One region of the Kinneretia aquatilis genome, then DNA from elsewhere that is predicted to be linked to it. Evidence: predicted binding sites of a transcription regulator. Region 1 holds the regulator's gene; the other holds the start of a gene.
The links. The regulator LexA, encoded in region 1, represses DNA repair genes until DNA is damaged. The targets are predictions, from matches to a motif close to ACTGTATNNNNATACAGT.
Positions count from the first base shown of each region.

Region 2: recA (recombinase RecA) is a predicted target of LexA. The motif match lies at 7,006-7,023, and genes of this name have one in related genera.

Region 1 covers NZ_POSP01000003.1:384,092-398,554, reverse strand. The annotation lists gene trpB (tryptophan synthase subunit beta) at 1-348, shown strand, start outside; gene trpA (tryptophan synthase subunit alpha) at 348-1,145, shown strand; gene accD (acetyl-CoA carboxylase, carboxyltransferase subunit beta) at 1,180-2,052, shown strand; gene folC (bifunctional tetrahydrofolate synthase/dihydrofolate synthase) at 2,153-3,520, shown strand; gene C1O66_RS05085 (SPOR domain-containing protein) at 3,670-4,650, shown strand; gene C1O66_RS05080 (CvpA family protein) at 4,709-5,197, shown strand; gene purF (amidophosphoribosyltransferase) at 5,289-6,803, shown strand; gene C1O66_RS05070 (O-succinylhomoserine sulfhydrylase) at 6,806-8,044, shown strand; gene gltX (glutamate--tRNA ligase) at 8,041-9,474, shown strand; tRNA gene C1O66_RS05060 (tRNA-Ala) at 9,599-9,674, shown strand; tRNA gene C1O66_RS05055 (tRNA-Glu) at 9,794-9,869, shown strand; tRNA gene C1O66_RS05050 (tRNA-Asp) at 9,958-10,034, shown strand; tRNA gene C1O66_RS05045 (tRNA-Ala) at 10,190-10,265, shown strand; tRNA gene C1O66_RS05040 (tRNA-Glu) at 10,323-10,398, shown strand; tRNA gene C1O66_RS05035 (tRNA-Asp) at 10,487-10,563, shown strand; gene lexA (transcriptional repressor LexA) at 11,080-11,835, opposite strand; gene C1O66_RS05025 (asparaginase) at 11,948-12,919, shown strand; gene C1O66_RS05020 (organic hydroperoxide resistance protein) at 12,948-13,373, opposite strand; gene C1O66_RS05015 (MarR family winged helix-turn-helix transcriptional regulator) at 13,390-13,875, opposite strand; gene C1O66_RS05010 (DUF1304 domain-containing protein) at 14,039-14,395, shown strand.
Region 2 covers NZ_POSP01000003.1:2,706,859-2,721,321, forward strand. The annotation lists gene C1O66_RS14780 (Stp1/IreP family PP2C-type Ser/Thr phosphatase) at 1-151, opposite strand, end outside; gene C1O66_RS14785 (serine/threonine-protein kinase) at 148-1,233, opposite strand; gene C1O66_RS14790 (TerC family protein) at 1,269-2,003, opposite strand; gene sucD (succinate--CoA ligase subunit alpha) at 2,232-3,125, opposite strand; gene sucC (ADP-forming succinate--CoA ligase subunit beta) at 3,157-4,317, opposite strand; gene C1O66_RS14805 (DUF2889 domain-containing protein) at 4,341-4,943, opposite strand; gene C1O66_RS24425 (regulatory protein RecX) at 5,154-5,648, opposite strand; partial or broken gene C1O66_RS24735 (recombination regulator RecX) at 5,697-5,792, opposite strand; gene recA (recombinase RecA) at 5,924-6,964, opposite strand; gene C1O66_RS14820 (response regulator transcription factor) at 7,247-7,924, shown strand; gene C1O66_RS14825 (sensor histidine kinase) at 7,967-9,472, shown strand; gene rodA (rod shape-determining protein RodA) at 9,480-10,640, opposite strand; gene mrdA (penicillin-binding protein 2) at 10,637-12,787, opposite strand; gene mreD (rod shape-determining protein MreD) at 12,843-13,364, opposite strand; gene mreC (rod shape-determining protein MreC) at 13,361-14,368, opposite strand.

The DNA of each region.
Region 1 (14,463 bases):
CCCGGCGTCGGCCCCGAGCATGCCTACCTCAAGGACATCGGCCGCGCCGAGTACGTGGGCGTGACCGATGCGGAAGCGCTGGCCGCTTTCCACCACCTCTGCCGCACCGAGGGCATCATCCCGGCGCTGGAGTCCAGCCATGCGGTGGCCCACGCCATGAAGCTGGCGCCGACGATGCGGCCCGATCAGCACCTGCTGGTGAACCTGTCCGGCCGTGGCGACAAGGACATTGGCACCGTGGCCGATCTGTCCAAGGCCGAGTTCTACTGCCGGCCGTCCTGCAAGGGGCAGTCGGTCAAGGGCGGCGAGCAGCCGGTCCATGTGCTGAGCTCGAAAGGAGGCGTGTGATGAGCCGCATCCAAGCCACCTTCGCCCGTCTGGCCGCACAAGGCCGCAAGGCCCTGATCCCCTTCGTCCACACCGGTGATCCCTACCCCGAAACCACGGTGCCGCTGATGCGCGCCATGGCCGAGGCCGGCGCCGATGTGATCGAGCTGGGCGTGCCGTTCTCTGACCCCATGGCGGACGGCCCGGTGATCCAGCGTGCGGCCGAGCGTGCCTTGCAAAAAGGCATAGGCTTGGCCCGCGTGCTGGCCGATGTGCGCGAATTCCGCCAGGCCGACGATGTCACGCCGGTGGTGCTGATGGGCTATGCCAACCCGATCGAGCGCTACGGCATTGCCCGTTTTGTCGACGATGCGGCGGCAGCCGGTGTCGACGGCGTGCTGGTGGTGGACTACCCGCCCGAGGAGTGCGAGACCTTCGCCGCTCTGCTGCAGGCGCGTGGCCTTGACCCGATCTTCCTGCTGGCGCCCACCTCGACCGAGGCGCGCATGGCCCGCATCGGCAAGATCGCCAGCGGCTATGTCTACTACGTCTCGCTCAAGGGCGTGACCGGCGCGGGCCACCTGAACACCGCGGCCGTGGCCGAGATGATCCCGCGCATCCGGCAGCATGTCAGCGTGCCGGTGGGTGTGGGTTTTGGCATCCGCGATGCGGCCACCGCCCGGGCCGTGGCCGATGTTTCGGACGCGGTGGTGATCGGTTCTCGCCTGGTCGAGCTGCTGGAGACGCAGACACGCGATAATGTCGCTTTGACGGGTGCCCAGTTCATCCGCGAGATCCGTGCTGCGCTCGATGCGTAGCCTGACCTGAGAACCAGAACAAAGGAGTCTGCTTGTGAGTTGGCTTGAGAAACTGTTGCCGCCCAAGATGCAGCAAACCGACCCGACCGAGCGCCGCATGGTGCCGGAAGGTTTGTGGATCAAGTGCCCGTCCTGCGAGACGGTGCTCTACAAGACCGATCTGGAAAAGAACGTCAACGTCTGCCCCAAGTGCAGCCACCACCACCGCATCGGTGCCCGGGCTCGCCTGGATGCCTTCCTCGACGGCGAAGGCCGCTACGAGATCGGACAGGAAGTGCTGCCGGTGGACGCGCTGAAGTTCAAGGACAGCAAAAAGTACCCCGATCGCCTGAAGGAAGCGCTGGAGCACACCGGCGAAACCGACGCGCTGATCGTCATGGGCGGCGCCGTGATGACGCTGCCGGTGGTGGTGGCCTGCTTCGAGTTCAACTTCATGGGCGGCTCCATGGGTTCGGTGGTCGGTGAGCGCTTTGTGCGTGGCGTGGAAACCGCCATCGAGCAAAAGACTCCGTTCATCTGCTACACCGCCACCGGCGGCGCCCGCATGCAAGAAGGCCTTTTGAGCCTGATGCAGATGGCCAAGACCAATGCGGCCCTGACCCGTCTGGCCAAAGCCAAGCTGCCCTACATCAGCGTGCTGACCGACCCGACCATGGGCGGCGTGTCGGCCTCCTTTGCCTTTGTCGGTGATGTGGTGATCGCCGAGCCCAAGGCGCTGATCGGCTTCGCCGGCCCGCGCGTGATCGAGAACACCGTGCGCGAGAAGCTGCCCGCTGGCTTCCAGCGCGCCGAGTTCCTGATGGAAAAGGGCGCCGTGGACATGATCGTGGACCGCCGCGAACTGCGCGAGACCATCGCCCGCTCACTGGCCATGCTGCAACGCCAGAGCTCGGACGCCGTGGCCTGAGCTGCCTTGGCAGCCGCTGTCTGAGCCCTCGCTCCTCACCCCACACGGCCAGGCCCACAAGGTCTGGCCGTCTTTCTTTGCTGGAAGCGTTTTCTTCGCCATGACCTCTCAGAACCTCACGCCCGTGCCTGCCACTCTGGACGACTGGCTGGCCCATTGCGAGCGCCTGCACCCCAAGACCATCGACATGACCCTGGACCGGGTCACCACCTTGCGCGAGCGCTTGGGCTTGAACTTCGAGCCGCCGGTGGTGGTGGTGGCGGGCACCAATGGCAAGGGTTCGACCTGCGCCATGCTGGAGTCCATCGCCTTGCAGGCGGGCTACCGCGTGGGCCTCTACATCAAGCCGCATCTGGTTCATTTCCAGGAGCGCTGCCGCGTGAACGGCGCGCCGGTGGAGGCCGAGAGCCTGCTGCCGCATTTCGAGGCGGTGGAGGCGGCGCGCGGCGAGATGACGCTGAGCTACTTCGAGTTCACCACCCTGGCCATCATGCGCCGTCTGGCGGCCGAGCCGCTGGATCTGGTGATTCTCGAGGTGGGGCTGGGCGGGCGCCTGGATGCCGTCAACTGCATCGACGGCGACTGCGCCGTCATCACCAGCATCGACCTGGATCACACCGAGTACCTGGGGCCGGACCGTGAGTCGGTGGGCCGCGAGAAAGCCGGCATCATGCGCGCCGGCCGCACCGTGATCGTCAGCGACCCCATGCCGCCGGACAGCCTGGCGGCACGCGCCGCCGAGATCGGCGCCGATCTGCGCCAGCTGGGGGTTGATTTCAGCTACAGCGGCGATCGCCAGCAGTGGCAATGGTCGGGCCGCGAGCGCCGCTTCAGCGGCCTGGCCTATCCGGCGCTGCGCGGCGTCAATCAGCTGCTCAATGCGGCCGGTGTGCTGGCGGTGTTCGAGGCCTTGTACGAGCGCCTGCCGATCAGCGCGCAGGCGGTGCGCACCGGCCTGGCCTTGGTGGAGCTGCCCGGACGCTTCCAGGTCGTGGCCGGCCAGCCGGCCCTGGTGCTGGACGTGGCGCACAACCCGCATGCGGTGGCGGCCCTGGCCCAGAATCTGGACCAGATGGGCTTCTACCCGCGCACCCATGCTGTCTTTGGCGCCATGGCCGACAAGGACCTGGCCGGCATCTTCCAGCGCATGGCCCCGCTGGTTGACGTCTGGCATTTCTGCAATCTGGAACTGCCCCGTGCCGCCAGCGCCGCCGATTTGCAGGCTCAGTTCGCGGCCCTGCAGGCCGAAGGGCGCCTGAAGGCACCGCCGCAGGTGCTGCTGCACACCCATGCGCAGCCGCTCGACGCCCTGGCGGCCGCGGCGGCCGAGGCAGACCCCGCTGATAGAATTCTGGTCTTCGGTTCCTTCTACACAGTGGGTGGCGTACTCAAGAACGGTGTCCCCCGTTTGCAGTCCCACAAACCGCCGTCAGAAGCGGTGCCGCCACCGCAATTCCCCACCGCCTGATCGGGCTGGGTCGCCGGATTCTCCGGGCGGCCGGGCGGGGTGTTCGGTGCGGCGCTGAAGCGCCGAGGCCGGACGCCTCACCCGCTCCGGTGCTTCGCTTTCCATCGTCAACGCTGTCCTTCACCTCGGCGCAGGCCGGATTTCTTGCCATGGGTTTGCTGTCCTTTTTCAAGCGCGACAAGGCCGCACCGGCTGCCAAGCGGGTGTCGGATTCGGCCGATGCGGTGCAGCAGCTGCGCCTGCGCGCACGCCATCGCTTGATCGGTGCCGCGGTGCTGGTGGGTGTGGGTGTGATCGGCTTCCCGCTGGTGTTTGAGACCCAGCCGCGGCCCATCCCGGTGGACCTGCCGATCCAGATCCCCAGCAAGGACGGCGCGGCGCCGCTGGCGATTCCGCAAGCGCGTCCGGCACAGGCTCAGCAGCTGCCCCAGCAAAGCCTGCCGACACTGGCCTCCGAGGACGAATTCGAGGTGGCCAAGTCTTCCGCCAACACCGCAGCAGGCAGTAGCCGTGCCAGCGAGGGCAAGGTGGCGTCCAACGCGGCGCCGACCCCGCTGCCGGTTCCCGCTCCGGCCAAGGTGGCTGAAAAGGCGATCGAAAAGGCGGCAGAAAAGGTGGCCGAGAAGCCTCCGGTCAAGCCGATCGAGCGACTGGTCGACAAGCCCGCCGAGAAGCTGGCTGACAAGCACGCCGAAAAGGCCAGCACCAAGCCGAGCGCAGAAAAGCCTGCCGACAAGGCCGCAGACAAGGCTGCCGAAAGGGCCGCCGACAAGCGCAATGCCGCCGCCAACAGCAGCAACCACAGCCCCGAGGCCGCCCGCGTGCAGGCTTTGCTCGAAGGCCGCAGTGGCAGCGGCACAGCCGCTGCATCGGCCAGCAAGGCCGGCGACGCCGCAGCGGGCGCACGCCACATCTTGCAGATCGGCGCCTACGCCGACAGCAAATCGGCGCAGGAGGTTCGCATGAAGGTCGAGCGTCTGGGCCTCAAGACCTACACCCAGGCTGTGGACACCGCCGCAGGCAAGCGCATCCGCGTGCGCCTGGGCCCGTATGCCAGCCGCGACGAGGCGGACAAAGCCGCGGCCAAGCTGAAATCGGCCGGTTTGTCGGCTGCGGTGCTGACACTTTGATGCTGCACAAGGCCGCCTTGCTGGGGCATGCGCGACTTGCGCGGGAGCATGGCGCACCATGAGCTGGGTGGACCTGACCCTGCTGAGCCTCTTGCTGCTGTCCGTGCTGGTTGGCCTGTGGCGGGGTTTGGTGTTCGAGTTGCTGTCGCTGGCCGGCTGGCTGGTGGCCTACCTGGCCGCGCCGCATGTGTCGCCCTGGCTGCAGGCCTGGTTGCCCCAGCAGCGTCTGGGGCCGAGCCTGAGTGCGGGCTTGGGCCTTGTGCTGAGTTTTGCCCTGGTCTTGTTGCTCTGGGGCCTGGGTGCGAAACTGCTGCGGGCCTTGATCCAGGCCTCGCCTCTGAGTGTGTTGGACCGTTTGGCGGGCGCCGGATTTGGCGCGCTGCGGGGGCTGTTGCTGGCCTTGTTGCTGGTGGTGCTGGTGCAGATGACGCCGGCGGCCCAGTGGCCGGCCTGGCAGGAATCGCGGCTGGCGCCGCAGCTGCATCAGGTGCTGGGCGCCTTGCGGCCGCTGCTGCCGGAGGCGGTGGTGAATCGATTGCCGGCCTGAGCCACAAGCTCGGGCCGGTGTGAGTTGGAGCGGTGCCTCGTGGCGCCGCTGGGTATTGCGTAGAAAAGTCTCATCCAGAGAAGGAAAAGCCATGTGCGGCATCGTTGGCGTCATCTCCCGTTCCCCTGTCAATCAGCTGATTTATGACGCCTTGCTGCTGCTGCAGCACCGCGGTCAGGATGCGGCGGGCATCGTCACGATGCAGGGCAACAAGTGCTTCATGCACAAGGCGCGCGGCATGGTGCGCGACGTCTTCCGCACCCGCAATATGCGCGCGCTGCCAGGCAGCATCGGCCTGGGCCAGGTGCGCTACCCGACTGCCGGCAATGCCTACAACGAGGAAGAGGCCCAGCCCTTCTACGTCAACGCGCCGTTTGGTTTGGTGCTGGTGCACAACGGCAACCTGACCAATGCGCAAGGCCTGAAGACCGAGCTGTTCGACATCGACCGCCGCCACATCAACACCGAGAGCGACTCCGAGGTGCTGCTCAATGTGCTGGCGCATGAGCTGGAGCAGGTCGCGCGCGACCTGCCGCTGAGCCCCGAGGCCGTGTTCCAGGCCGTGCGTGCCGTGCACAAGCGCATCAAGGGCAGCTATGCCGTGATCGCCCTGATCGCCGGCCATGGCTTGCTGGCGTTCCGCGACCCCTTCGGCATCCGCCCACTGTGCTTCGGCCAGGCGGCCGATGGCGAATTCATGGTGGCCAGCGAGAGCGTGGCGCTGGAAGGCAACGGCTTCCAGCTGGTGCGCGATGTGGCGCCCGGCGAGGCCTTGTTCATCGACATGAACGGCACGCTGCACACCCAGCAATGCGCCGAGAACCCGACGCTGAACCCCTGCATGTTCGAGTTCGTCTACCTGGCCCGCCCGGATTCGGTGATGGACGGCATCTCGGTCTACCAGGCCCGTCTGAACATGGGCGAGACGCTGGCGCAGCGCCTGATCTCGACCATGCCGCCCAGCGACATCGATGTGGTGATCCCGATCCCGGAATCGAGCCGCCCCTCGGCCATGCAGCTGGCCCATCGCATCGGCAAGCCCTACCGCGAAGGCTTTGTGAAGAACCGCTACGTCGGCCGAACCTTCATCATGCCGGGACAGGGCGCGCGCAAGAAGTCGGTGCGCCAAAAGCTCAACGCCATCGGCCTGGAGTTCAAGGGCCGCAATGTGCTGCTGGTCGATGACTCCATCGTGCGCGGCACCACCTCCAAGGAGATCGTGCAGATGGCCCGCGAGGCCGGTGCGCGCAAGGTCTATCTGGCCTCGGCCGCGCCGCCGGTGCGCTTCCGCAATGTCTACGGCATCGACATGCCGACCAGCGAAGAGCTGGTGGCGCACAACCGCAGTATCGAAGAGATCCGCGCTTTCATCGGCGCCGATGCGCTGATCTACCAGGATGTGGATGCAATGAAGCGCGTGGTCGCGGCCCTGCAGCCGAATCTGCAAGGCTTTGAAGCGTCCTGCTTCGACGGCCGCTACATCACCGGCGATGTGACCGCCGAAGACTTCGCCAAGCTTGAAGCCCAGCGCCGCGCCCAGGGCGACGAAGAAGACGGCCCGGCCCGCACCCGCCTGGCCCTGCAAAGCGGGGGCGAGGGCCAATGAGCATGAGCGAGGAAGCCCGCCGCATCGCCCGCGCCACGCTGCCCGAGGGCCTGCGCCCCGAGACTCTGGCCGTGCGCACGGCCTTGCCGCCCAGCCAGCATTGCGAAAACTCAGAAGGCCTGTTCCTGACCAGCGCCTATGTGCAGCCGGACGCAGCCACCTCGGCCCAGCGCTTTGCCGACTCGGAAGACTTCACCTACTCGCGCACCAGCAACCCGACGGTGCGCAGCCTGGAAGCGCGCCTGGCCGCCATGGAAGGCACCGAAGGCGCCATCGCCACCGCCACCGGCATGAGCGCCATCCTGCTGCTCTGCATGGGCTTGCTCAAGGCGGGCGACCATGTGCTGTGCTCGCGCTCGGTTTTCGGCACCACCATCAATCTGTTCGCCAAGGAGTTTGGCAAGTTCGGGGTGGAGACGACGTTCGTTTCGCAGACCGAGCTAGCCGAATGGCGCGCGGCCCTGCGCCCCAACACCCGGCTGCTGTTCGCCGAGACGCCGACCAACCCGCTGACCGAGGTCTGCGACATCCGCGCCCTGGCCGATATCGCCCATGGTGCCGGTGCGCTGCTGGTGGTGGACAACACCTATTCGACGCCGGCGCTGCAGCAGCCCACGCGCTTTGGCGCCGACTTGGTCATGCACTCGGCCACCAAGTACATGGACGGCCAAGGCCGGGTCATGGGCGGTGCGCTATGTGGCCCCAATCGCCTGATCAAGGACGTGTTCGGCCCGGTAATGCGCACGGCCGGCATGGTGCTCTCGCCTTTCAACGCCTGGGTCATTTTGAAAGGCCTGGAGACCTTGAGCCTGCGCATGAAGGCCCAGAGCGAACAAGCCCTGGCCGTGGCCCGCTGGCTGGAGGCCCGGCCCGAGGTGGCACGGGTGTACTGCCCGGCTTTGCCCTCGCATCCCCAGCATGAACTGGCCATGCGTCAGCAGTCGGGGCAGGGCGGGGCGGTCCTGTCTTTCGAGCTGAAGGCCGACACGCCCGAGGCCGCGCGAGCCGCGGCCTTCCATGTGATCAACAGCACCCGGGTGCTCAGCATCGCCACCAATCTGGGCGACACCAAATCCATCATCACCCACCCAGCCACCACCTCGCATGGTCGCCTCAGCGAGGCCCAGCGCCAGGCCGCCGGCATCAGCCAGGGCTTGATCCGTCTGGCCGTCGGTCTTGAGCATGTCGACGACATCACCGATGACCTGAACCGCGGCCTCTCCACTTTGAACAGCTTATGAGCCAACACGCCAACACTCCCGTGCGCACCCGCATTGCGCCGTCGCCGACCGGTTTTCTGCACCTGGGCACGGCCCGCACAGCCCTGTACTCCTGGGCCTATGCCCGCCACTACGGTGGCAAGTTCGTGCTGCGCATAGAGGACACCGATGTGGCACGTTCCACCCAGGATTCGGTGGAGCAGATCCTGGCTTCGATGAAATGGTTGGGCCTGGACTACGACGAAGGCCCGATCTACCAGATGCAGCGCCTGGAGCGCTACCACGCGGTGGCCGAGCAATTGATCGCTGAAGGCAAGGCCTACCGCTGCTACTGCACGCCCGCCGAGCTGGACGAGATGCGCGAGGCTCAACGCGCGCGCGGCGAGAAAACCCGTTACGACGGCCGCTGGCGCCCGGAGCCCGGCAAGGTGCTGCCGCCCGTGCCGGCCGGTGTGACACCGGTGGTGCGTTTCAAGAATCCGCTGGACGGTGACGTCACCTGGGATGATCTGGTCAAGGGCCCCATCACCATCAACAACCGCGAGATTGACGACCTGATCATCGTGCGTCCCGCCGCTGAAGACGCGCCGGCCGGCAGCCTGGGTGTGCCGACCTACAACTTCGCCGTGGTGGTGGACGACTGGGACATGCAGATCAGCCATGTGTTCCGCGGTGATGAGCATGTCAACAACACGCCCTGGCAGATCAATATCTTCCGTGCCCTCGGCGCGCCGCTGCCGGCCTTTGGCCATGTGCCGGTGATTCTGGGTGACGATGGTCAGAAGCTGTCCAAGCGCCGCGGCGCGGTCAGTGTCACGGCTTACGAAGAGGGGGGTTACCTGCCCGAGGCCATGCTGAACTACCTCTCTCGCCTGGGATGGAGCCACGGCGATGACGAGCTGTTCAGCCGCGAGCAACTGGTGTCCTGGTTCGATGGCAGCCATCTGAACAAGAGCCCCGCGCAATGGGACCCGGCCAAGCTGGAATGGGTCAACAGCCAATACATCAAGCAGGCAGATGACAGCCGTCTGGCTGCGCTGGTGGCGGCGCATTTCGCTGCACGCGGCGTGCAGGTGGATGCCGCCAATCTCGCGCCCATGTGCAGCCTGTTCAAGGACCGTTGTTCGACGACCGTGGCTCTGGCCGACTGGCTGGCCATGTACTTCGGCCCGGTCAGCCCCTCGGCCGAGGATCTGGCGGCGCATGTCACGGACGCGGTGAAGCCGGCCCTGGCTGCGCTGGCGGACAAGCTTGAAGCACTGCCTGAGTGGAGCAAGCCCGTCATTGCCGCCGCCATCAAGGAAACCATCGGCGCGCATGGCCTGAAGATGCCTCAGCTGGCCATGCCGGTGCGGGCATTGGTGTGCGGGCGTGTGCAAACGCCCAGCGTCGACGCGGTGCTGGAACTGTTCGAACAAGAAATTGTTGTGAAACGCTTGCGCTCCTTGTAAAAAGCGTCCTATAATCTATGTCTTGCTTGAACAGCGCGAAACTTTAGATGTCTCGCGGTGCTTTGGAAGGCGAGTCGATCCGCAAGGAGCGGCTAGGCAGTCTGAAGTACTGATAAGAATCGTCGGGGGTATAGCTCAGCTGGGAGAGCGCTTGCATGGCATGCAAGAGGTCAGCGGTTCGATCCCGCTTACCTCCACCAAATTCAAATTGAGTTTGTGTGGCGCGCGGTTCAGATGCAAAAGTTTTGCGATATACTGCAGAGCTTGAATATATAGAGTTAATTGCTGTATACTATGCGGCAGTTAATAAGAAGGTTTAGTCCCCTTCGTCTAGAGGCCTAGGACACCACCCTTTCACGGTGACTACAGGGGTTCGAATCCCCTAGGGGACGCCAAGTTTGACAAGGCTTGGTAGTTATTGAAAAATAGCTGCAAACTTGTTTGATGTGATTTAAATTGTGTATATAATTTAAATCATCATCTGGAGTGGTAGTTCAGTTGGTTAGAATACCGGCCTGTCACGCCGGGGGTCGCGGGTTCGAGTCCCGTCCACTCCGCCAGCTTTGAGGCAAAGATTGAAATGTCTTTGTCTGCGTTGAAGAAATCTGCTGCGGTAGATTTCAAAGGCGGCCAAGAGATTGGCCGCTGTTATTTGTGAAGTTGTTTGAGGTTTGACACGCTTGAATGGCGCGGCGACCGAGATTCGCAAGGATCTGGGGGTATAGCTCAGCTGGGAGAGCGCTTGCATGGCATGCAAGAGGTCAGCGGTTCGATCCCGCTTACCTCCACCACCAAATTTTGTTTGGAAGTGGCGCGCGATTCAGGATGTGATCAGGCTAGAAGGTTGAGTCCCCTTCGTCTAGAGGCCTAGGACACCACCCTTTCACGGTGACTACAGGGGTTCGAATCCCCTAGGGGACGCCAAGTTTGACAAGGCTTGGCAGTGTTTGAATGAACACTGCGTAACTTGTCCGGTGCAGCGCAATATCGATTTCGATATTGTGGCTCATCTGGAGTGGTAGTTCAGTTGGTTAGAATACCGGCCTGTCACGCCGGGGGTCGCGGGTTCGAGTCCCGTCCACTCCGCCAACATATTGAGAAACCCCGCAAACGAAAGTTTGCGGGGTTTTTTCTTTGCCACTCGATATTCGTGGCTTTGCGCTGTTGATGAAAACGGGCTGTTTGATCTATACCTGCCCGACATTTCCTTGTCGTTCCGGCGGTTCAGTCGCGAAAACTCTGCTGGAGATCAAGCCTCAGCAATGGAGCATCGTCTGTGAGGTATTCAGCTGCAGTAATGCAAGGGTTCGATACGGGGTTTGGTATGGGCCTTGCGAGTTCAGGCGGCGCATCTTTTGGGGTTGGTGCAGATTGCTTTGCGCTACCCACACACCTCGTGACTGGACAAATGTTTGATCAAGCTTCCGTCCGGCCAGGACGATTGTGAATACAAACAAAAGAGCCTCCATTGGAGGCTCTTTTGTTTGTGCTGGTTCTTCCCCGAACGAGGCGGCCAGCGATTCAGACGCGTCGTTGGCTGTCTATCGACGGGCGGAGCAAGTAAGCCCGACCCGGGCAAGGGCTGCACATCGTGCGGTCGGGGGATCAACTGAACATCTGATTGCGGATCAGGCCCACCGCCAGCCCCTCGATGGCAAAGCTGTCGTCATCGGCGGCCACCTGAATCGGTTCGAAATCGCTGTTCTCGGGCAGCAACTCAATGCCACTGCGGCCGCGCTTGAATCGCTTGACGGTCACTTCGTCGCCGATTCGGGCCACCACGATCTGGCCGTTCTTGGCGTCCGAGGCTTTCTGCACGGCCAAAAGATCGCCATCCATGATGCCGATGTCTTTCATGCTCATGCCTTTCACTTTGAGCAAAAAGTCGGGCTTCTTGGCGAACATGCTGGCCTCGACGGCGTAGTTTTGCTCGATGTGCTCCTGCGCCAGGATGGGGTGGCCGGCGGCCACGCGCCCAATCAAAGGGAGATTCAGCTGTGCCAGGCTGGCCAAAGGGAAATCGAGTTGCTGTCGATCGCTGCCGCGGGGCGCGGCGCGGCCGCGCGCATATCCAGCTTGAAACTCGCGCGCCTCTTGTGACTCTCGGGCATCGCGTGCGGAGTTGAGCGCTCTCAATGTGTCAGACTTCAGGCGGATGCCGCGCGAGGTGCCGCCGACCAGTTCGATCGCGCCTTTGCGAGCCAGGGCCTGCAAATGCTCTTCGGCGGCATTGGCAGAACGAAAACCGAGCTCGGCGGCGATTTCGGCCCGGGTCGGTGGAGCGCCGGTGCGTTCGATGGCGGCTCGCACCAGATCGAGAATCTGCTGTTGGCGCGCGGTGAGTTTCGGGCTGTCTTCCACGGTGGTCGTCCTCTGCTTGGGGCCCTGGGGCTTGATTGCCTGAATATTTATCCAGTGACTGTATTTTCATCCAGGAAATTCAAAATTGCAAAGCAAGCAAGAAACAATTGCCGTGAATGCGCCGGTGTTTGAAGCGAAATCGGGGCTGGTCGTGATTCTCGGAACCGGTGGCACTATCGCCGGTACGGCGGCCGATGCCTCGGACAATGTCGGTTATCAGGCCGCGCAGCTCGGTGTCGCACAGCTGATTGCGGCGATCCCGCCGCTCGCCCGCCGTGCGCTGGAGGCCGAACAAGTTGTGCAGCTGGACAGCAAGGACATGGATTTCGCGACCTGGCGTCTGCTGGCGGAACGGGTCGCGGCGCATCTGGCGCGTCCAGAAGTGGCCGGCGTGGTCATCACCCACGGCACGGATACCTTGGAAGAGACCGCCTATTTCCTGCAGCGCGTCCTGGCACCCGGCAAGCCCGTGGTGATCACCGCGGCCATGCGGCCCGCGACCGCCCTTCAGACCGATGGTCCGCAGAACCTGCTGGATGCAGTCACTCTCGCTGCGGAAGGTAGGGTGCCGGGTGTTTTGGTGATGTTTGCCGGCAGCATCCATTCCGCCGAGCAGGTGCGCAAGGTGCACAGCTACCGGGTCGATGCCTTCGCGTCGGCCGACGGCGCGCGTCTGGGGGCGATGGAGGAGGGGGGGGTGCGCTGGTTTGCAGCGGGCCCGCAGCGCGGTGCGCAGCCGGTGGTAGGTCTTGCCCACTTGCCCCAAGGCGACCTGAGCTGGCCACGGGTGCAGATCGTGCTCAACCATGTCGGCGCCGATGGCTCGGTGGTTCAAGCCTTGTTGGCGCAGGGTGTGGATGGGCTGGTGGTGGCCGGTACCGGCAATGGCAGCCTGTCGCACGCCCTGGAGGCAGCTTTGCGCGAGGCGCAGCAGCAAGGCGTGCGCGTGCTGCGAAGCACGCGCTGCGATGCCGGGCTGGTCACTGCCTCGGCCGAGGCCTTGCCCAGCGCGGGAGCGCTGAGCCCGGTGAAGGCGCGAATCGAGCTGCTGCTGGATTTGCTCTCAAGCCCCGTGCCGCGCTGATTCGCGCCTCTGGCCTTGCTCGGTCGACTCAGGCCAGGGTCAGCGTGACGTCGATATTGCCGCGGGTGGCATTCGAGTAGGGGCAGACCTGGTGGGCGGCGTCCACCAGATCCTGGGCCAGGCTGCGGTCCACGCCGGGCACCGAGATGTTCAGGGCCACCTGGATGCCGAAGCCGGCCGGGATCGGGCCGATGCCCACATCGGCGGTGATGGACACTTCGGCCGGCAGGGCGACCTTCTTCATCATGGCGACATGCTTGAGGGCGCCGATGAAGCAGGCCGAATAGCCGGCTGCGAACAGCTGTTCGGGGTTGGTGCCCGGGCCGCCGGCGCCGCCCAATTCCTTGGGTGTCGAGAGTTGCACGTTCAGCGCGCCGTCCGAGCTGGATGAGCTGCCTTGGCGGCCGCCGGTGGAGGTGGCGCGAGCGGTGTAGAGGACTTTGTCGAGTGCCATGGTGATGTGCTTCCTATCAATCAGGGGTGGTGGGTGAAAGTTCGGCGACCGCCAGCTGCTGTCGCAGCTCATGCAGGCGTCGGGTCAGGGAACTCAGTTCTTCCAAAGAGCAGGCGGCCGCACAGGCCAGTCGCGGTGGAATCTTTTGGGCTTGCACCTTCAGGGCCAGGCCCATGGGCGTGAGCAGGATGTCGACACGCCGTTCATCTTGCGCGGCGCGCTGCCGTTTCACAAAACCCGCCGTTTCCATGCGTTTGAGCAGGGGCGTGAGCGTTCCGGAGTCGAGCGACAGGCGTTGCCCCAGGGTGGAAACGCTGATGCCGTCCTGCTCCCAAAGCACCAACATCACCAGGTACTGCGGGTAGGTCAGGCTCAAGGGCTCCAGCAAGGGCTTGTACAGCTTGGTCATGGCCAGAGAGCTGGCGTAGAGCGCAAAGCACAGCTGCTGATCCAGACGCAGCCAGTCCTCGTTTGCGGCGGCCGCCGGGGCAAGCTGCGGCATGTCGGGCTGGGGACAGTTGGATGGGCGTGACATGGGCGATAATGTAGTCCTCAATTTAATTGCACACAATTTATGTGGCTAAGGGTCTTGCTGCTAGACGTTTGCGACTCAGCAGCGCAGGGCCAAGCAGACCCGGTGTCCTGAAAGCGAGCACAAGATGGCGATGAGCATGGTGGCGAATGGTTTGGTGGCCTTGGTGGCCGCCTTGCACCTGTATTTTTTGGTGCTGGAGATGTTCTTCTGGACCAAGCCTTTGGGTCGGCGCGTGTTTCACCTGACGCCGGAGTTTGCTGAGGCCAGCAAGACCTTGGCGGCCAATCAGGGCCTGTACAACGGCTTTCTGAGTGCCGGCCTGGTGTGGGGCCTGCTGCAGGGCGCGGCCGGTGTGCCGACGCAGCTGTTCTTCCTGGGCTGCGTGGTGGTGGCCGGCGTGTTCGGCGCCGCCACGGTGGGCAAGAAGATTCTGTTCGTGCAGGCGCTGCCGGCGGCGCTGGCTGCGGCCCTGGTTTTGCTGACCTGAACGTCTGAAGCCCTGCGCCAGAAAACAAAAAAGGGCCCGAGAAATCTCGGGCCCTTTTCATCGGTGCG
Region 2 (14,463 bases), 2.3 Mb from region 1:
TCAGCATCTGACTGGCCACTTCACCGGCGTTGTAACCCCCCATGCCATCGGCCAGCACCGCCAGACCCACGGACTCATCCAGAGCAACCGAATCCTCGTTGTTGTCGCGGGCGCGGCCGACATCGGTGGCGCTGAAGAACTCCAGGGTCATGGCTTTGTGTCTGGTTGCGATGCGGGGGGATTTTGCCCTGCTTCCGACTTATTCAAGCGGACTGTTTGTGCAAAAGCGTCGACAGTCCCCGACTCGGGCTTCGTCGTCACCGGCACTGTGGCTTCCGTCCCAGAAACGGCCTCTGCCGTCGGCGCGGTGGCCGGCAGTTGCTGCAGCACGGCCTCCAGATCCTGGGCCATCTGCGCGCCGCTGGCATAGCGCAACTCGGGCCGCTTTTCCAGCGCCAGGGCCAGCACCAGCGCGAGCGACTCGGGCAGACCGGGGCGATGGTGGCGCACATCGGGCGGCGGCTCGTTGGCGATCTGGTACATCAGCTTGGCCATGGAATCCGACTGATGCGGCAGATGGCCGGTCAGCAGCTGGTAGACCATGACACCGAGCGAGTAGAGATCGCTGCGCCCGTCCACCTTGAGCCCGGCCAGTTGCTCGGGCGACATGAAGGAAGGGGTGCCCAAAACCAGGCCGGTACGGGTGCGGCTGCCGTCGGCGATGCGGGCGATGCCAAAGTCCATGATCTTGAGCACATCGTGCTCGCGATCCAGCATCACGTTGGCGGGCTTGATGTCGCGGTGCACGACACCCTGGCCATGCGCGTAATCGAGGGCCAGCGCCAGGCGCCGCGCCAAGTGCAGCACCTCACGCACGGGCAGGAGCTGACCCGGCCGGGTGAAGTGGCTGAGGTCCTGGCCCTGGACATACTCCATCGCGATCCAGGCATCTGCGCCCGCCTCGCCGGCGTCGAGCACATGCAGGATGTCAGGATGCTGCAGATGACCGGCGGCACGCGCCTCGCGCATGAAGCGCTGGCGCACATCGATCAGGTCTTCGGCGGCGAATTCGCGCTGCAGCGCCAGGCGCTTGATGGCCACCAACTGGCCGCTGGCGCGCTCGCGTGCCAGGTGCACCACGGCCATGGCGCCGCGGCCCAACTCACGTTGCAGCTCATAGGCTTGCAGGCCCGGTCCGGCCGGGCTGAGCGTCGGGTAGGCCTCGGGCACCGTCGAGGCTTCGCCATCCACCGTGTCGGGCTTGCCCAGCCACCGTTTCCAGAAACCTGCCATGCCCGTTCACCTGTGTTCTTGCACGCGGCGGCCGCTCAGGCCTCGGCCGGCTTCTGCCGCGAGGCCATCCAGCGGCCCAGCGCCAACACCAGCAGCGCACCCGCCACGCCGGCACCGTAGTGCAGAGCCGGCATCACCTGGCTGCTGCCTTCCTTGGCGCCCGGTACGGTCGGCACCCAGCTGCTCAGGGCCGGGTCACCCACGGCCATGGTGCCGGCGATCCAGCCCAGCAGCATGGCGCCCAGGGTGATGACGGCCGGGAAGCGGTCCATCAACTTGATCACCAGTTGGCTGCCCCAGACGATGATGGGGATGGACACCAGCAGGCCAAAGATCACCAGCGGCATCTGGTGGTCGCCGCCGCTGCTTTGCGCCGCACCGGCGATGGCGATCACGTTGTCCAGGCTCATGACGAAGTCCGCGACGATCACCGTCTTGACGGCGGCCCAGAGCTTGTCGCTGGCTTGGATGTTGCCGTGCTCGTCTTCATCTTCCGGCACCAGCAGCTTGATGCCGATCCACAGCAGCAAGGCGGCGCCGACGATCTTCAGGTAGGGCACCTGCAACAAGGTCAGGGCAAAGAAGATCAGCACCACGCGCAGCACGATGGCGCCGGCGGTGCCCCAGATGATGCCCTTGGTGCGCTGCGCATCGGGCAGCTTGCGGCAGGCCAGGGCGATGACCACCGCGTTGTCGCCACCCAGCAGGATGTCGATCATGATGATCTGGCCCACGGCCAACCAGAATTCGGGACTCGTCAAGGTGTCCATACTCGTTTCAACAGTTGCTGCCTGCCGGGAGCGCACGCCTGACATCGGCGTCGCGCCCCACTATAGCGAAGGCATGGTTCAAAGCACGCAGGCATGAAAAAAGGGGCTGCTGCCCCTTTTTGCGTGGCTGCACGGCGGAGCGTGCAGTCTGGTGCCAGGCGAGGCCGGCGCGATGCGTGAAATTACGCATTCGGCACCGGCCGGCCGCCGTGGCCGGCTCTCAGCGAATCAGAGCAGGCCCTTGAGCAGCTTGCCCATTTCCGACGGGTTGCGGGTCACGGTGAAACCGCACTCTTCCATGATGGCGAGCTTGGCATCGGCCGTGTCGGCACCGCCGGCGATCAGTGCGCCTGCGTGGCCCATGCGCTTGCCCGGAGGGGCGGTCACGCCAGCGATGAAACCGACCACCGGCTTCTTCATGTTCAGCTTGCACCAGCGAGCGGCTTCGGCTTCGTCCGGGCCACCGATTTCACCGATCATGATGACGGCGTCGGTGTCCGGATCGTCGTTGAAGGCCTTCATCACGTCGATGTGCTTCAGGCCGTTGATCGGATCGCCACCGATACCGACGGCGCTGGACTGGCCCAGGCCGATTTCGGTCAGCTGTGCCACGGCTTCGTACGTCAGCGTGCCCGAGCGCGAGACCACGCCGATGCGGCCCTTGCGGTGGATGTGACCGGGCATGATGCCGATCTTGATTTCATCGGGCGTGATCAGGCCGGGGCAGTTGGGGCCCAGCAGCAAGGTTTTCTTGCCGCCGGCCGCTTCCTTGGCCTTCATCTTGTTGCGGATTTCCAGCATGTCACGGACGGGGATGCCTTCCGTGATGCAGATGGCCAGGTCCAGGTCGGCTTCGACGGCTTCCCAGATGGCGGCCGCAGCACCGGCGGGCGGCACATAGATCACCGACACGGTGGCGCCGGTTTGCGCAGCCGCTTCCTTGACGGTGGCGTAGATTGGGATGTCCGAAAACTTCTCGCCGGCCTTCTTGGGGTTCACGCCCGCCACGAAGGCGTTCTTGCCGTTGGCATAGGCCTGGCAACCCAGGGTGTGGAACTGACCGGTCTTGCCGGTGATGCCCTGGGTGATGACCTTGGTGTCTTTGTTGATGTAAATCGACATGATTTTTTTCCTTGCGTGGGCTTAGGCAGACTCAGGCAACCGCGGCGACGATCTTGGTCGCGGCTTCGGCCATGGTGTCGGCGGCGATGATGGGCAGGCCGGATTCGGCCAGCATCTTCTTGCCCAGCTCTTCATTGGTGCCCTTCATGCGCACGACCAGCGGCACGGACAGGTTCACGGCCTTGCAGGCAGTGATCACGCCTTCGGCGATGGTGTCGCACTTCATGATGCCGCCGAAGATGTTGACCAGGATGCCCTTCACTTCAGGGTTCTTCAGCATGATCTTGAAGGCTTCGGTGACCTTCTCGGCGGTGGCGCCACCGCCCACGTCCAGGAAGTTGGCCGGCTCGCCGCCGAACAGCTTGATGGTGTCCATGGTCGACATGGCCAGACCGGCGCCGTTCACCAGGCAGCCGATATTGCCGTCCAGGCTGATGTAAGCCAGGTCGAACTTGGAGGCTTCCACCTCGGCCGGATCTTCTTCGTCCAGATCGCGGTAGGCCACGATTTCAGGATGACGGAACAGGGCGTTGGCGTCGAAGTTGAACTTGGCGTCCAGGGCGATCAGATTGCCCTTGGAATCGCAGTTCAGCGGGTTGATTTCCACCAGCGACGCATCGGTGTCCATGTAGCACTTGTAGAGCTTCTGGAACAGGTCGACGGCTTGGTCCACCGAGTGGCCCGTCAGGCCGATGCCACCGGCGATCTTCTTGGCTTGCTCGACCGTCAGGCCGACCAGCGGGTCGATCATCTCGGTCAGGATCTTCTCGGGGGTGGAGTGGGCCACTTCCTCGATGTCCATGCCGCCTTCGCTGGAAGCGATGAAGGCCACCTTCTGCGTGCCGCGGTCGGTGACCAGCGAGACGTAGAGTTCGTTCTTGATGTCAGCGCCTTCTTCGATGTAGAGGCGACGCACCTTTTGGCCTTCCGGGCCGGTTTGGTGCGTGATCAGCTGCATGCCCAGGATCTGCTCGGACAGCGACTTCACGTCATCCAGCGAACGGCCCAGCTTGACGCCGCCGCCCTTGCCACGGCCACCGGCGTGGATCTGCGCCTTGACCACCCAGACCGGGCCGCCCAGCTTTTGAGCGGCTTCAACGGCTTCTTGCACCGTGAAAGCCGGGATGCCGCGCGGCACCGGCACGCCGAACTGGCGCAGGATTTCCTTGCCCTGGTACTCGTGAATCTTCATAGGGGTCTCGCTTGTGAGGAAAGTCAGGAAGTGGAGGCGGGCATCGCGGTGACGGCGGCCAGCGGTGAGGCTGCGTCGGCACTGCGGTACCAGCGAGGGTAATGGGTACGAACGACCTCGCCATCGCGTCGCAGGGCGTGGCAGCGGTCGAGTTGGAAGGGCGGCAGGCCATCGGCACTGCCTTCACGCACATCCAGCACCAGGCCGGCAAAGGCCTGAATGACAGCGGTGGGCAGGATCTGGCAGAGCTCGGTCAGGTGCGTGCAACCCTTGACGCCGGCCAGACGCTCTTTGAGGCCTAGACGGAAGCCCTTCATCAGGTTCAGGCCGACCAAGCGGCCGTAGGCATTGCCATGTTCGTCGCACACGCCGGCGTAAGGCATCCAGGTGGTGGCGGAGCGGGCTGCCAGCACGTTCAGCTCGGCGTCCACCGTCAGCAGGAGCTGCATGGCGTGGATGGGGTCGCCGGCCAAGCGCAGGCCGGTGGCAAGCGGCAGGTCGCGCGTCTTGGTGTCGGTCAACCCAGCCTCGACCTCATACAGGCCATCATCGCGTGCATAGACCTGCACATCGATGGCGCGGCGATGCAGCAAACGGCGCTCGGAGGTGGGGGATGAGAGAGACATGGGTGGCAAAACGGCTTCGCAAACCGGCATCTAACGGCATGAATCCGCCGCCCGCCGGGCATTTGCGCAGGGCGAGAATGTAGCATGTCGCACTGCACCAAGCCTTTCACCAAGCTGTCGTGCAGCCAGTTCGCCCGTCGCCCAAGGTGACAATTCACTCAGGGTTGACCCGGATCAAGGACGCGGGGCTGGCGCGGCGGCCGGTCGAGATCAGCTTTCGTCCTCGTCCGCCGGGCCGCGCAAGATGCGGCGCACCACCTCGCTGCCAAAACCCCGGCTGATCAAGAATCGCGTCTGCTTGGCGCGCATGGCGGCATCCTCAGGCCAACGACCGGCGAACTTGCGCTGCCAGACCTCGCGGGCTCGGGCCAGCTCGCTGTCCTTGAGGCTGGCCCGCTGTTCGGCGCTCATTTGTACGCCGTGCTGTGCCAGCTCCTGCTGGATGCGCTGGCTGCCGAAGCGTCGTGCCCGCGCATGGATGCGCGCATCGACGAAACGCTCCTCATCGAGGTAGCCGCGCTCCTGCAGCCACAGCAGCAGGGCATCCACCTCGGCGGCGATGGCGGCAGCGGGTTCTTCCGAGCCTCCCTCTTCGGGGACCTCACGCGCGCCACCCTCGTCTTGCTCGCGCGCGCTCAAGCGCTCGGGGGACTCTGGCACCAGAGGCTCGAACCAGGCCGGGCCGCCGCACAGACTTTCCTTCACCGAGGCCGCCTGGCGCGCAGCGGCAGCCCGCTGATCGCGGGCGATGCGCAGCAGCTTGCGCCGCAGTTCGCTGCGGCTGTGCTCACGCTGGGCCAGCAGGGCAATGGCCCGGGCCTTCAGAGAGAGGGGCTGGGCAGCTCTCACGAGGAAATTTGAAGTTCAGGGCTCGGCAGCACACCGGGCAGCCAAGCCGCAGGGCTTCAAGCGCCGCCGCGGCCAGGTGCCCCGAGGCCTGGCAAAACGGTTGCAGGCCGGGCTGCCGCAACGGGGCGTCCTTACTCGGCCGCGCCGGTCTGGTTCAGCAGCGCCACACCCAGGGATTCACGGATGCGGTTTTCGATCTCGCGGCTGATGTCGGGGTTCTCGCGCAGGAACTCGCGGGCGTTGTCCTTGCCTTGGCCAATCTTTTCGCCCTGGTAGGCGTACCAGGAGCCCGACTTTTCAACCACCTTGGCAATCACGCCCATGTCGATGATCTCGCCTTCGCGGCTGATGCCTTCGCCGTAAAGAATGTCGAACTCGGCGGTCTTGAACGGAGGCGAGACCTTGTTCTTGACGACCTTGACCTTGGTTTCGCTGCCGATGACGTCATCGCCCTTCTTGATCGAGCCGATGCGGCGGATATCCAGGCGCACCGAGGCGTAGAACTTGAGCGCATTGCCACCGGTGGTGGTTTCGGGGCTGCCGAACATCACGCCGATCTTCATGCGGATCTGGTTGATGAAGATGACCATGCAGTTGGTCTTCTTGATGGTGGCGGTCAGCTTGCGCAGGGCCTGGCTCATCAGGCGGGCTTGCAGACCCGGCAGGGAATCACCCATTTCGCCTTCGAGTTCGGCCTTGGGCGTCAGCGCGGCCACGGAGTCGACCACGATCAGGTCGACCGAGCCGGAGCGCACCAGGGCGTCGACGATTTCCAGGGCCTGTTCGCCGGTGTCGGGCTGGCTGATCAGCAGCTCTTGCAGATTGACGCCCAGCTTTTGCGCGTACTGGATGTCCAGCGCGTGTTCGGCATCGATGAAGGCGCAGGTGCCGGCCAGCTTTTGCATCTCGGCGATGACCTGCAGGGTCAGGGTGGTCTTGCCCGAGGACTCCGGGCCGTAAATCTCGACCACACGGCCGCGCGGCAGGCCACCGACGCCCAGAGCGATGTCCAGGCCCAGGGAGCCGGTGGAGACGACCTGGATATCCTCGATCACCTCGCCTTCACCGAGGCGCATGATGGAGCCCTTGCCGAACTGCTTCTCGATCTGGCTGAGGGCGGCTTGCAGGGCCTTGGCTTTTTCGGTGTTGAGGGCTTTGACGGGGGCATCCATGATTCGTTCTCCTGAAAAGGGCTGGGCGGATTATGTCGCAATCTGTATGTTTGTACAGTAGTTTGACGATTGCACTTTGGCAAGCCGTTTCGGCGCTCGCCGTGTCATGGCTGAATCCTAGGGTGCCACTGGCTCACTGGATGAGCCAGCAATTGATGAAGTCAAAATTCGGATGGCGCTTGATTTCACCGCGCACAAGCAGCTGTGAGCCGCCGAAGCCCTGGCTGGCATCCCTAGAATGCGGGAACTAGCCCCTTGGCCATGAGTGATGGAGACTGACGCATGCGCATCCTGATTGCCGAAGATGACCAAGTCCTGGCCGATGCCTTGCTGCGCTCCTTGCGCGCCTCCGGTTATGCGGTGGATCAGGTCGGCAGCGGCACCGAGGCCGATGCGGCCCTGGCTTCGCATGAGTTCGATCTGGTCATCCTGGATCTGGGCCTGCCGCGCCTGCATGGCCTGGAGGTGCTGCGCAAGCTGCGCGCCCGAGGCTCCTCCATGCCGGTGCTGATCCTGACGGCGGCCGACAGCGTCGAGCAGCGCGTCAAGGGCCTGGACCTGGGCGCCGACGACTACATGGCCAAGCCCTTCTCGCTGCAGGAACTGGAAGCCCGCGTGCGCGCCCTGACCCGGCGCGGCCTGGGCACGGCCTCCTCGGTGATCAAGCATGGCCCGCTGAGCTTCGACGCCACCGGCCGCGTGGCCTACATCAACGACCAGATGATCGAGCTTTCGGCCCGCGAGCTGAGCCTGCTGGAAGTGCTGCTGCAGCGCGCCGGCCGCCTGGTCAGCAAGGACCAACTGGTCGAGCGCCTCTGTGAGTGGGGCGAAGAGGTCAGCAACAACGCGATCGAGGTCTACATCCACCGCCTGCGCAAGAAGATCGAGCAAGGCCCGATCCGCATCGCCACCGTGCGCGGCCTCGGCTACTGCCTGGAAAAGATCCAGCCCGGCGCTTGAAGCCCACGCCCACGCCCGCGCCCAACCGGAGCCTGCCCCACCATGGCGGCTGAAACCGGCCAACGCTCGCTGTTTGGCGAGATCCTCGATTGGATGCTCGCGCCCTTGCTGCTGATCTGGCCGATCAGCGTGGCCCTGACCTGGCTGGTGGCGCAAGGCATCGCCAGCCGGCCCTACGACCGAGAGCTCGGCGAAATGGCCCGCACCCTGGGCCTGCAAGTGGCCTCGGCCGCGCCGCTGCCCGAGGGGCGCAGCGCCCGCTCCCGCTACGCCCTGGCCCCGGAGGCAGCGGCCCTGCTGCGCGCGGACGAAACCGACACCGTCTACTACCAGGTGCTGGGCCTGCGCGGCGAGCTGCTCAACGGCGATGCCAAGCTGCCCGTGCCGCCCGAGGACGATGTCATCGTGCCCTGGGAGCTGCATTTCCGCGATGAAGACATGGGCAGCGAACGCGTGCGCGTGGCCTACCTCTGGGTGTCGCCCGAGGGCATGGCGGGCAGCACCCAAACCATGCTGGTGCAGGTGGCCGAGACGCTGGGCAAACGCTCGCGCCTGACCAACGAAATCATCAAGGGCGTGATCCTGCCGCAGTTCGTGATCCTGCCGCTGGCGGTGCTGCTGGTCTGGCTGGCCCTGGCGCGTGGCATTGCCCCGCTCAACGAGTTGCAGCGCCGCATCCGCTCGCGTGAAAGCTCGGACCTGAGCCCCATCGACGAGCGCCGCATCCCCGACGAGGTGGCGCCTCTGGTGCGCGCCATCAACGACCTGCTGGCGCGCCTGGACCAGTCCATCAGCAGCCAAAAGCATTTCCTGGCCGACGCCGCCCACCAGCTCAAAACACCGCTGGCCGGCCTGCGCACGCAGGCGGAATTCGCCCAACGCGAAATTGACGAAGGCCGCAGCGAGCCTGCTGAACTGAAGCGTTCGCTGCAACAGATTGCCCTGTCCAGCCAGCGCGCGGCGCACATGGTCAACCAGCTGCTGGCCATGGCCCGGGCCGAGGACCAGGAGCATGCGGCCCGGCGTGGTGAGGTCAATCTGGCCGAACTGGCCACCGAAACCGTGCGCGACTTCGTGCCGCGCGCGCTCGACAAGCGCATCGACCTGGGCTACGAGGGCCCCGACCCCGAAGCCAGCAGCCTCACCCTGCACGGCCACGCCCTGCTGATCCGCGAGCTGATCCGCAACCTGGTGGACAACGCCTTGCTCTACACGCCGGCCGGCGGCACGGTCACCGTGCGCATCGTCGAAGACCCCTTCGGCCAGGTCAGCGTGCTGCAGGTGGAAGACTCCGGCCCGGGCATTCCCGAGAGTGAGCGGGACAAGGTCTTCCAGCCCTTCTACCGGGCCCTGGGCACCAATGTCGATGGCTCCGGTCTGGGCCTGGCCATCGTGCGCGAGATCGCCCAGCAGCATGAGGCCGAGCTCAGCCTGGACGACACCCGCCCGCGCCGCCCCGGTCAACAGCCCGAACCCGATGGCCAGGGCCCCGGCGCGCGCTTCACCGTGCGCTTCCATGCGCGGCCGGCTCAGCCCGCCACGGAGTGAGGCGGGCTCAGGAACGGTTGAAGCGCCGCGATTTGGCGATCGACATCAACAGACCCAGGCCAAAGCCCAGGGTCACCATGGCCGTACCGCCGTAGCTGATGAAGGGCAAGGGCACGCCCACCACCGGGAGGATGCCGCTGACCATGCCCATGTTCACGAACACATAGGTGAAGAAGCTCAGCGTGATGGCCCCCGCCATCAGCCGCGAGAACAGCGTGGGTGCGTCCGAGGCAATCATCAGCCCGCGCAGGATCAGGGCCGTGAAGCCGAGCAGCAGCCCCAGGGCACCAAACAGGCCGAACTCCTCGCCGTAGGCGGCGAAGATGAAGTCGGTGGTGCGCTCGGGAATGAACTCCAGATGGGTTTGCGTGCCCTTCATGAAGCCCTTGCCGGTCAGGCCGCCGGAGCCGATGGCGATCTCGCCCTGGATGATGTGGAAGCCCTTGCCCAGCGGATCCTTGGTCGGGTCCAGCAGGGTGCAGACGCGGTTCTTCTGGTACTCGCGCAGCACCGGCCAGGTCACATCGGGCTGGCAGATCGCCTCCTCGCTCACCACCAGGGCCGTGATGCCCGCCCCCGCCAGCACAAAGGCCGGGATGATCAAGCGCCAGGACAGGCCGGCAAAAAAGATCACGTACAAGCCGGCCGAGAGCACCAGGATGGAGGTGCCCAGGTCGGGCTGCTTGGCCACCAGGCCCACAGGAACAGCCAGCAGGATGAAGGCGGCCACAAAGTCCGGCAGGCGCAGCTGCCCTTCGCGTTTCTGGAACCACCAGGCCAGCATCAGCGGCACAGCGATCTTGAGGATCTCCGAGGGCTGGATCTGCGTCACGCCGACATTGAGCCAGCGCGTCGCGCCCTTCTTGGTGATGCCGAACAAGGCCGTGGCCACCAGCAGCGCCACGCCCACGGTGTACAGCGGCACAGCCAGAGCCATCATGCGCTGTGGCGAAACCTGGGCCACCAGAAAAATCAGGGCAATCGCCAGCAAGGTGTTGCGACCATGATCCACAAAACGCGTGCCATGGTCATAACCCGCGGAATACATGCTCACCAGACCCAGCCCCATCAGCCAGGCGATGGACAGCAGTAAGGGCAGATCGAAGCCGGAGAACCAGGGTCGCAGGCGCTGCCACCAGCTGGGACCGTTGAAGGCATTGGCACTCATGGACGAACTCCGGAGGCGCCGGCAGGCAGGGCACGAGGGGCAGAGGCGGGTCTCGAGGTCGATACCGCAGACGATGGCCGCGCCGCGGGCGAGGGGATACGAGGCGCTGACGCAGCCGTGGGTGCCGTCGCCGCCACGCCCGATGCGGCCGATGCAGCAGCAACGACGCCGGATGCTGCAGCCTCCGCCTGCGAGACCTGGCCCGGCAGCGGCACCTGATCGATGCGACGCGGCTGGCCCACGGGCGCCTTCGTTTTGCCCTGCTGGGTCAGGGCAATGTCTTCCTCGCTGGGGTACTGGCCCATCAGCATGAAATCAAACACCCGACGCGCAATTGGCGCGGCCGAGGTGGAGCCAAAGCCGGCGTTCTCGACAATCGCAGCCAGGGCGATGGTGGGCGCCTCCAGCGGCGCAAAGGCGACGTAGAGCGAATGGTCGCGCTTGCGCTCGTCGGCCTTGATGTCCTTGTAGCGCTCGCCCGCCTTCAGGCCCACGGCCTGAGCCGTGCCGGTCTTGCCGCCGCTCTTGTAGCCGGCGCCACGGAACACCTCGGTGGAAGTGCCCTCCACCGTCACGCCGTACATGGCATTGCGGATCACCTCGACCTGCTCGGGTTTGAGTGGCAGCGGCGGCAGGGCATCGCTGGCGATGCGCCGCTGCTCATGGCGTACCACGTCTTCGATCTCACGCACCAGGCGGGGCTTGAAGCGCTGGCCGCCGGTCGACAGCGTGGACACGGCGGTGGCGATCTGCAGCATGGTGAAGTTGTTGTAGCCCTGGCCGATGCCGAGCGAGATGGTCTCGCCGGCAAACCACTTCTGGTTGGCCGGGCTGCGGGCGAAATAGCGACGCTTCCAGGCCTGCGAGGGCAGCACGCCCGAGACTTCGCCCTGCACATCGATCTCGGTCTTGCGGCCGAAGCCGAAGGGCTCCAGCTCGTCGTGGATCAAGTCCACGCCCATCTCATTGGCCAGGCTGTAGAAGTAGACATTGGACGAGCTGACGATGGCCAGGCGCATGTCCTTGGGTCCCGGACGGTCGCTTTCCGGGCTGCCGAAGGTGCGGCCGCCGAAGCTGTAGGTCAGGTTGTCCATGATCACCGTGCTCGCCGAACGCTTGCCGCTGTTGAGCGCGGCCATGGCCATGAAGGGCTTGAAGGTCGAGCCCGGCGGGTAGGTGCCACGCAGGGCACGGTTCAGCAGGGGCTTGTCCAGGTCTTCGTTAAGGTCGCGCCAGCTGTCGGCATCGATGCCGTCAACGAAGAGATTGGGGTCGAAGGTCGGCTTGGAAACAAAGGCCAGCACCTCGCCGTTGCGCGGGTCGATGGCGACCAGGGCGCCGCGGCGGTCCTTGTAGAGCTCCTCGACCAGGGCTTGCAGGCGGATGTCGATGGACAACATCAGCGTGTTGCCCGGCGTTGGCGGCCGGTGGGCCAGGCGGCGCACGGCGCGGCCGCCGGCGCTGGTTTCCACCTGCTCGAAGCCGGTGATGCCGTGCAGTTCGCGCTCGTAGCTCTGCTCCAGGCCCAGCTTGCCGATGTACTCGGTGCCGCGGTAGTTGGCGATGTCCTCTTCTTCCCACTCGTCCATGGCCTTTTTCTCGGCCTGGTTGATGCGGCCGATGTAGCCGATCAGGTGCGAGCCCACCTCGCCCAGCGGGTAGCTGCGGAACAGCCGCGCCTTGATTTCGACGCCGGGAAAGCGGAAGCGCTGCGCGGTGAAGCGCGCCACCTCGGCCTCGCTCAGCTTGGTGCGGATGGGCAGGGATTCGAAGTTCTTGTTCTCGCTCATCAGCCGCTTGAAGCGGCGGCGGTCGCGCGGCTGCACCTCGACCACCTGGGCCAGGGCATCGATGGTGGCCTCCAGATCGGGCACCTTGGAGGGCGTGATCTCCAGGGTGTAGGCCGAGTAATTGCTGGCCAGGACGATGCCGTTGCGGTCCTTGATCAGGCCGCGGTTGGGCACGATGGGCACAACCGTGATGCGGTTGGACTCGGCCCGGTCCGACAGGCTTTCATGCTGGATCACCTGCAGGAACACCAGGCGCGCCAGCAGCAGGCCGAAGCTGAACAGCACAAAGGCCGCCGCGGCCAGCAAGCGCAGGCGGAAGCGGCCCAGCTCCTGCTTGACGTTCTTGAGCACCGTCATCGCGCGGTCTTTTTCTTCTTCGTCTGCGTGTTCATCGACAGCTCGGCAGGCCGCCTCACAGCGGGCGGTGGGCGTCGCGGTCGGGCGCGCGGCGCTGCGGCGCCAGCAGCACCACGCTGGCCAGCGGCCAGAGCAGGGTCTCGAACACCGGCGCCAGCAGCAGCAACCAGCCCGGCCACATGCCGCCCACGGCCAGACGCACCAGCAAGGACACGGCATGCGCCAGCACGAACAGCGGCAGCACCTGCAGGGCCTGCGCGCCCAGGCTGAAGCCGGTCAGGCGGCGGTGCAGGGTGATGGCACCGAAGCTCAGCAGGCTGTAGGCCAGGGCATGCTGGCCCAGCAGGGCGCCATGGTGGATGTCGATCATCAGGCCCAGCACAAAGGCCCAGACCACGCCGACCCGGCGCGGCTGGTGCACGCCCCAGAACACCAGCACCACGGCCAGAAAATCAGGCATGGCCGGGAAGCGGCCGATCGGCACCATATCGGCCAGCAAGGCCAGGAACAGGCTCAGGGCGATGAAAGCTGGGTTGACCGGCAGCAGCAGCTGACCGGCGCCACGCGGCATGATCATGGGGCAGCTCCCGCATCTGATTTTTCGCTCTTGCCATCGGTCTTGCCCTCGGCCTTGGCCTGGGCCGCGGCGGCCTTGCGCTGCGCCTTGAGCTGGGCGGCCGAGGCCGCGTCGGCAGCCTGTGCGGCCGCGGCTTCAGCCATGGCCTTGGCATGCTGCTCCTGCGGCTGCAGCACCAGCACATGGCGCACGCTGTCAGGCTGGGCCACGGGCTGCAAGCGCACGCTGGCAAAACTGGTGTCGCCACGGCGCTCGACCGAGCTCACCTTGGCCACCGGCAGGCCAGAGGGGTAGACCCCGTCCAGGCCCGAGGTGGCCATCAAGTCACCGGGCTTGATGTCGGCATTGGCGGCCAGGAAGCGCAGCTCCATGCCATTGCCATCGCTGCTGCCAAAAGCGGCGTTGCGCGCCTGGGTGCGGGTGTTGAGCACGGGAATGGCCGCGTCCTTGTCGCTCAGCAGGGTCACTTCGGCCGACAGGGTGTAGACCCGGGTGACCTGGCCCAGCACGCCAGCATCGTTGATGACGGGCGAGCCGGCTTGCACGCCATGCTTGCTGCCGCGGTCGATGACCACGCGGCGCGAGTAGGGGTCGGCCGCTTCGTAGAGCACCTCGGCGGAGAGCGAGGCCACTTCCAGCGCCGGGCGCAGCTCCAGCAGCGCACGCAGGCGCTGGTTTTCCGCCTGCAGCTGGGCCGCACGCGCCAGGCGCTCGGCCTGCTGCACCAGCTGCTGGCGCGCCAGCGCCTCGGCCTCCATGGCCCGCTGCGTGCCCAGCCGGTAGGCCTCGAAGCTCTCCCAGGCGTCCACCGGCGTCAGCAGCAGGCGCTGAAACGGATGCAGCAACAAGGCCAAGCCCGCCCGCGCCGGCCCCACCACATGAAAACGCGCATCCGCCACCATCAAGAACACCGCCAGCGCGGCGCACAGCAGCAACCTCGCCTGGGCCGACGCGCCCTGGCGGAAAAATGGTGGCGGGTTGCGATCTGGGGGGCCGAGGGGCATGGCGATGTCGACTCAACTCGCTGCGTTGCGGCTTATCGGACGAGAAACAAAACAGGTGGCAGGCCGTCGCGAGCGGGTGTCAGGCTAGGCGGCCG